DNA from 3 places in the Quadrisphaera sp. KR29 genome. Region 3 is predicted to be linked to each of the others. Evidence: riboswitches for the same ligand, from Rfam matches in the RefSeq annotation. Region 3 holds a riboswitch; each other region holds the start of a gene.

Region 1 (2,251 bases), on a different contig from region 3:
CGGCCACCCCGGCCACGGTGCTCAGCGACGCGCCCAGCAGCTCGAGGTCGGTGCCGAGGGCGCGGGAGGCGCGGACCAGCCAGTCGGTCGGGACGCGGGTGCCGGCGTGGCTGACCACCCACACCGACCGCTGCCGGCCCTCCTCGGTGGCGCCCGCGTGCGCGCGCCGCGGCAGCAGCTCCCGGCCGAGCGGGGACGCCGGGGTGTGGAGCAGGTCCACCAGGGCGCCGTGCTCGACGATGCGGCCGTGGTCGAGCCGGGCGACCGTGTCGGCCACCGCGACGACGGTGTCCATCTCGTGGGTGATGAACAGGACGGCCAGCTGCAGGTCGTCGCGCAGCTCCTTGAGCAGCGCGACGATGCTCGCCGTGGCCTGCGGGTCCAGGCCGGAGGTGGCCTCGTCGGAGAGCAGCACGCTCGGCCGCAGCGCGAGGGCGCGGGCGATGCCCACGCGCTGGCGCTGGCCGCCGGACAGCTCGTGCGGGTGGCGGTGGGCCTTGTCGGCCAGGCCGACGCGCTCCAGCAGCTCGGCGACCCGCGCTCTGCGCTGCGCAGGCACCACGCCGAGGTGCTTGAGCGGCAGCTCGACGTTCTGTGCGGCGGTGCGGCGTGTCAGCAGGCCGTCGGCCTGGAACACGGTGCCGATGCCGCGACGGGCCTCGCGCAGGTCGCGCTCGGACAGGGCGGTGAGGTCGCGCCCGCCGACGAGCACGGAGCCCGAGGTCGGGCGCTCCAGCAGCGTGGTGCAGGCGGCGAGCGTGGACTTGCCGGCGCCGGACGGGCCGACGACGGCGGTGATCTCGCCGGGGGAGACCGTGAGGTCGAGGGAGTCCAGCACGGTGGTGGCGTGCTGGCCCTCGCCGTAGGTCTTGGTGAGCGACCTGAGCTCGATCACGGCTCGATCACCGTGGCCTCCAAGGTGGTGGGTGGGGCGTTCCGGGCAGGGGGCATCGCCGCTCGGCGGTCACGCACAGTGAGCGCGAGCAGTGGGTGGGGGGGCGCCGGGGGAGCGGCGCGGAGAGGTGCGACGCGCGGGGCAGCGACCGCTGCCGACGCTCCGAGCAGGGACGAGCGGTCAGCGGTGCGTGCGCTGGGGCCGAGGGCCGGCCGTGTCAGCGGGCTGCGGTCAGGCGCGTCGCCAGCGACAGTCGCCGCTGGTGGGGGCGTGCGTCAGCACGTCGGCTCCTCTGAGTCGTCCTTGCCCGTGCCGGTGGGCACGGACCTGGTCTTCACCCGGAGCACCCCATGACGAGCAGGGTTGCCGGCCAGCGAGCCGGGGCTTGGCGCTGGCGCTCATGACCTTGGCAGGACCGTAGCGGGTCGGTCGCCCGAGAGTCAACGCTGTGTCACGACCAGCGTGGCGGGACCTCGGCGTCCGCTGTCGGGGCCGGGTGTGCCGCGGGCACCGCCTGGGCCGCTAGCGTCCGCGTGTGGAGATGGCGCGCGCCGCGGACCTGGTCGAGCGGGAGGCCGGGCGGCTCGCCGCGGCCCTGCGGCCGGAGGGCCTCGCCGTCGTCGTCCCCGGTTGCCCGGGGTGGACGCTGGCCGACCTCGCGCGCCACACCGGAGGGGTGCACCGCTGGGCGCGGGCAGCACTGGGCACGGCCCCCGACGGCTCTCCCGGTGGCGAGCCGTCAGGACCGCCGGACGACGACGCCGTGCCCGCGTGGTTCGCCGTCGGAGCCGGAGAGCTCGTGGCGGCGCTGGCCTCGCTGTCTCCGGCGGCGCCCTGCTGGACGTTCGCCGCCGCCGAGGCGCCCGCGACGGCCGCCTTCTGGGCGCGGCGCCAGGCGCACGAGACCGCCCTGCACCGCTGGGACGCCGAGTCCGCGCTCGCGGCCGCCGGCCTCGCCGCTGCTCCCGACCCGGCGACGTGGCTGGGGGAGGACGTCGCCGCGGACGGTGTGGCGGAGGTCGCCGACGTCATGCTCCCGCGGCAGGTGCGCCTGGGACGCACCCCGGCGCTGCCGGGGGCGCTGGCGCTCGAGAGCCCGTCCGGCCGCAGCCTGCTCGGCGGTGCGGGCGCTCCTCAGCCAGCCGCGGAGCTGCGCGGCCCCGCACCGGCGCTGCTGCTCCTGGTGTGGGGGCGCACCACCCTCGACGCCGAGCTGGCGACCGGCCGGTTGGCGCTGGCGGGCAGCCGCGACGCCGCAGCGCGGCTGCTGTCCGGCGCCCTCACCCCCTGAGGCCCCACGTCCCGACCGGCACCGGCGCGGGAGAGCGCCGGCAGCGGGGCTGTCGGTCAGAGGAG
Region 2 (2,251 bases), on a different contig from region 3:
GGCGCGCGCGGCGAAGATGTTGACGTAGGGCGCGGCGGCCGGTGCGGCCGGGTCGTCGGCGACGATCACCTGGTCGGCGGTCAGGCCGGCGGCGGTCGCGTAGTTGTTGTTGACGACGGCGGCTGCCGCGGAGCCGCTCTGGAGGGCGCGGGCGGTCTGGTCGGCGGAGATCGGCGTGACCTCGACCTTCGCGCTCGTGATGTCGTCGACCGAGGAGAAGGCGGTCCCGCCGCCGTCCAGCTGCACCAGGCCGGCCGACTGCAGGAGCAGCAGGGCGCGTGCCTCGTTGATGGCGTCGTCCGGGACGGCGACGACGGCGCCCTGCGGCAGCGCCGCGACGTCGCTCACCGTGGTCGAGTACAGCGGCAGGGGGTACACGGCGGTCGCACCGACGGGCTCGATGTCGTCACCGGAGGTGACGTTGTAGTTGGCCAGGTACTGGATGTGCTGGAACTGGTTGAGGTCGACCTGGCTCTGGCTCAGCGCCGGGTTCGGCAGGCTGTAGTCGGAGAAGTTCACCAGCTCGACGTCGACCCCCAGCTCGCTCTCCGCCAGCTCCGTGTAGGTCTCCCAGTACGGCAGGGCGCTGTCGGAGACGCCGATCTTCACGCTGCTGCGGTACTCCCCCGTCGAGCTGGCGCCGCCACCAGCAGCCGCGGCGGGCGCGTCGTCGCCGCCGCGGTTCGCGAGCCAGACACCCCCGCCCACGAGGAGGAGCAGGACGACGGCGGCCGCAGCGATCGCCGCGACCGGCGCCTTCCGCTTCGGCTTGTCGGGCAGGGCGGGGCCGCTGCTGCTGGGGGCGGGGCTGGACATGGCTCTCCCTGGGGTGCGTGGGACGTGGTGCCGTGCGCGGGCGCGGCGGGGGGCCGGGGAGGGGGTCAGCGGGGACAGCGCCGTGCGCGCGGCGCAGGCGGTGGTGTCCTCACGACGTCTCCTCGGGCGGGTCCGCTCTTGCCGTGCTGGTCGCACGGCCGGGTCGTCACCTGGAGCACCCCGCCGCGGAGGAGGGTTGCCGGACAGCCAGCCAGGGCTTCGCGCTGTCGCTCGTGACCTGGTCCAGACGGTACGGACGCCGTCCGGCGGGCGTCAAACCGGGGTGCGCGGCGCACGCGGACCGCCCGCCCCGCGACGGCGGGACGGGCGGCGTGGCGGGCGGTGGGAGAGAGCCAGGGGCGGGCGGTGGGGGGAGCCGGGTGCGGGTGCCCCGGGTCTCAGCGGCGCTGACCAGCCTGGAAGGCGCCGGCCATGGAGGCCTGCTCGGCCAGCACGTCGGAGGTGCGCGCCTGGACGGCGTCGAGCTGGCCGATGGTGGCCGCGGCGGTGGTGATGCCCTCCGCGACGGACTCCGAGGAGCGCTGGATGTCGGCGATCCGCTGGGCCACCTGCTCGGTGGCCTCGGCGGTGGCGCGCGCCAGCTCCTTGACCTCGCCCGCCACCACGGCGAAGCCGCGGCCGGCCTCCCCGGCGCGGGCGGCCTCGATGGTGGCGTTGAGCGCCAGGAGGTTGGTCTGGGCGGCGATGGAGGAGATCACCTTGATGATGTCGCCGATGGCCGCGGACGCGGCGCTCAGCGCGGCGACCTCGGCCTCCACGGCCTGGGCCTGCGCCGCGCCCGCCTGCCCCACCCGGGCGGCGTCCTCGGAGGCCGACCGCAGGCGCGAGACGGTGTCGAACAGGGCGCTGGCGGCGGCGGCGTCGTCCTCGGAGCGCTGGAGGGACTCCAGGCGCAGCGAGACGATGTCGGCGACCTGGCGCAGCGCCGCCTCGCGGGAGGCGGACAGCGTCGTCGTCGTGGTGGTGAAGAAGTCCATGGTGCCGACGACGCTGCCTGCGGTGATGACGGGGAAGCAGACGCCGGAGCGGACCCCGGCGCGCTGGGCGGCGGGCGCCCGCACGCAGTCCTTGAGCTCCCCGAGGTCCTCCACCGCCACCAGGTCGCGCGCCCGCCAGGCCCGGCCCGACAGGCCCACGCCCTCGGCGAAGGAGGCCGCCAGCGTGACCCTGCGGAACTCCTCGCCGGCCGACCCGGACTCCTGGACGAAGCGCAGCACGGGCTCGTCCTCGGCCATGGCCCAGTAGGAGCCGTAGGCCCACCCGAAAGCCGAGCGCACGGAGTCCAGCGCCGAGCTGAGCACCTGCTCGCGGGTCGTGGCCGTGTTGACGGCGGTCACGACGGTGGTCACCGCCTCGCGGTCCTGGAGGACCTCGGCGGTGGCCGCGCGGGCCCGCACGCTGATGACCACCTGCG
Region 3 (2,251 bases):
CGCGCCGTCGTCGACGACCACGACGCCCCCGACCCGCCCGCCCAGGCGGGCGCACAGGTCGTCAGCCGCCCGCAGGGCCAGCGCGCGGCGCCGGTGCAGCGCAGCGGCGCGCAGCGCACCGGCCAGCAGCACGGCCACGGCCACCAGCGAGGCCTGCTGCGGCACCGGCACGTGGTGGGCGAGGCGGCCCGCGTCGTACGCGGCCCGGGCGGCGACCGCGGGCAGCTGGGCGACCAGCACGACCAGGTGCAGCAGCAGCACCAGCGCGGTGGTCAGGGCGCAGCCGACGGCGCACGCGGCGAGCACCACCGTGGCGGCCCGGGGCGGGCACCGGCGCGCCACCGCCGGGGCTCCCAGCGCGAGCAACAGGCTGGCGACCAGGGGCGCCTGCAGGGCGTAGACCACCGCCTGCGGCCTCAGCCGCGCCGCTCGGCGTCGCGCAGGAGCCGCTCGAGCACGGGCACGTCCTCCGGGGCGAGGTCGCCGACGAAGCGGGCCAGCACCGCCTCGCGGCGCTCGCTGGACTCCAGGGTCCGGCGCATCCGCGCCGCGGCGACCTCGGTGGCGTCGGCCACCCGGTAGCGGTGCGCCCGCCCGTCGCGCTCGCGCAGCACCAGGCCCTTCTCGTGCAGGCGCGCCAGGGTGGTCATCACCGTGGTGTAGGCGAGGTCCCCGGCCAGGCGCTCGCGCACCTCCGCGGGGGTGGCGGGGGCTCCTGCGGCGCCCAGGGCCGCGAGCACCTCCCGCTCGAGGTCACCTCGCCCGCGCCGCGCGCCTGCCGTCACCACACCGCCATCATGCCTGCTCAGCGGCCCAGTCCTCCAGTGGGACGACCTGCGTGGTCGGCCCGTCCAGGCTGGCGGCGTCGAGCAGCGCCTCGAGAGAGGCGATCAGCTGCTCCGTCGCGGTGTCCACGTCGGCGAGGTTGTCGGGCGCGCGGGGACCTGTCCACCGAGCAGCACTCCGACCGGGCGACGCGGTCACCGGCGCGGGCGCGGACCCTCCCCCGAGCGGACGCCGCGGGGGCACGGGCCGTCACGGGCCGCAGCCCCCGGGCGAGCACCCGGCCCGGACCGGGACCGGCCCCGCAGCCGCCGCGGGGCTCCGCGGGGGACCTGGAGGGCCGACCTGCCCCGCGGACCCCGTACCATCGGGCCCGACCATCCCGAGCGGCCGAGAGACCTGGCTCAGCGACGCCGCAGCAACCACCCGAGGTGCTCCCTCGGACCGGTGCTACCGCCAGGACCGATGGAGGCCGTCGTGTCCAGCGCCGTCAGCGCACCCTCGCGCACCCGCACCGGGGCCGCCGCCCAGCCCCCGCACCCCTCGGCAGCCGGTGGGGCCGGCTCGCCGGTCCCCGTCCGGCTGGAGGGGGTCGGCCGCCGCTTCGGGGACCACGTCGTCCTGGAGGGCGTGGACCTCGACGTCGCCGCAGGAGAGGTGGTGGCCCTGCTGGGCCCCTCCGGGTGCGGCAAGTCGACGCTCCTGCGCGCGGTCGCCGGCCTGGACTCCCCCGACGCCGGCCGGGTGCTGCTCGACGGCGGCCCGGTGCGCGACCACGACCCCCGCTGCGCCGTCGCCTTCCAGGAGCCGCGCCTGCTGCCGTGGCGCACCCTCGCCGGCAACACCGCCCTGGGGCTGCCGCGCGGCACCCCGGCGCAGGAGGGCCGCGAGCGCGTGGCGGCCCTGCTCGACGTCGTCGGCCTGTCGCGCTTCGCCGGCCACCGGCCGCGCAGCGTCTCAGGAGGCATGGCGCAGCGCGCCGCCCTGGCGCGGGCGCTGGCCCGCCGCCCGGGCGTGCTGGTCCTGGACGAGCCCTTCGCCGCGCTCGACGCGCTGACGCGCCTGACGATGCAGGACCTCCTGCTGGAGGTGCTGGCGGCCACGCCCACCACCGTCCTGCTCGTCACCCACGACGTCGACGAGGCCCTCCACCTGGCTGACCGCGTCGTCGTCCTGGGCCGCCCGGAGGGCGCTGCCCCCGAGGCCGGGGCGGGGGTGCTGCGCACCACCGCCGTGCAGGTGGCGCACCCCCGCGACCGCGGTGACGCCCACCTGGCCGCGCTGCGCGCCGAGCTGCTCGAGCTGCTCGGGGTCCCCCGGGCCTGAGCCCGGCACGGTCCCCGCCCCCGCCGCGCGCCGCGGCCCTCGCACCACCCCTCGCAGCACCCCTGACCCGTCCCTGCCCCTGACCCACCCCGTGCCCGCCCGCACCTCGACGGACCTCCGGAGGCCCCCCGTGCCCAGCCCC

The links. Region 3 has a riboswitch for S-adenosylmethionine ahead of ACUN9U_RS16165 (ABC transporter ATP-binding protein). Riboswitches for the same ligand answer to the same signal wherever they lie in the genome.
Region 1: another riboswitch for S-adenosylmethionine. It lies ahead of ACUN9U_RS06245 (methionine ABC transporter ATP-binding protein); the one in region 3 lies ahead of ACUN9U_RS16165 (ABC transporter ATP-binding protein).
Region 2: another riboswitch for S-adenosylmethionine. It lies ahead of ACUN9U_RS15245 (MetQ/NlpA family ABC transporter substrate-binding protein); the one in region 3 lies ahead of ACUN9U_RS16165 (ABC transporter ATP-binding protein).

What each region holds. Positions count from the first base shown of each region.
Region 1 covers NZ_JBQXXG010000005.1:99,418-101,668, reverse strand. Annotated here, with positions in the region: gene ACUN9U_RS06245 (methionine ABC transporter ATP-binding protein) at 1-895, opposite strand, end outside; SAM riboswitch class IV at 1,190-1,301, opposite strand; gene ACUN9U_RS06240 (maleylpyruvate isomerase N-terminal domain-containing protein) at 1,437-2,186, shown strand; gene ACUN9U_RS06235 (pentapeptide repeat-containing protein) at 2,243-2,251, opposite strand, start outside.
Region 2 covers NZ_JBQXXG010000018.1:58,225-60,475, forward strand. Annotated here, with positions in the region: gene ACUN9U_RS15245 (MetQ/NlpA family ABC transporter substrate-binding protein) at 1-816, opposite strand, end outside; SAM riboswitch class IV at 946-1,055, opposite strand; gene ACUN9U_RS15250 (methyl-accepting chemotaxis protein) at 1,215-2,251, opposite strand, start outside.
Region 3 covers NZ_JBQXXG010000022.1:10,852-13,102, reverse strand. Annotated here, with positions in the region: gene ACUN9U_RS16175 (M48 family metalloprotease) at 1-405, opposite strand, end outside; gene ACUN9U_RS16170 (BlaI/MecI/CopY family transcriptional regulator) at 417-788, opposite strand; SAM riboswitch class I at 1,158-1,255, shown strand; gene ACUN9U_RS16165 (ABC transporter ATP-binding protein) at 1,261-2,109, shown strand; gene ACUN9U_RS16160 (aliphatic sulfonate ABC transporter substrate-binding protein) at 2,240-2,251, shown strand, end outside.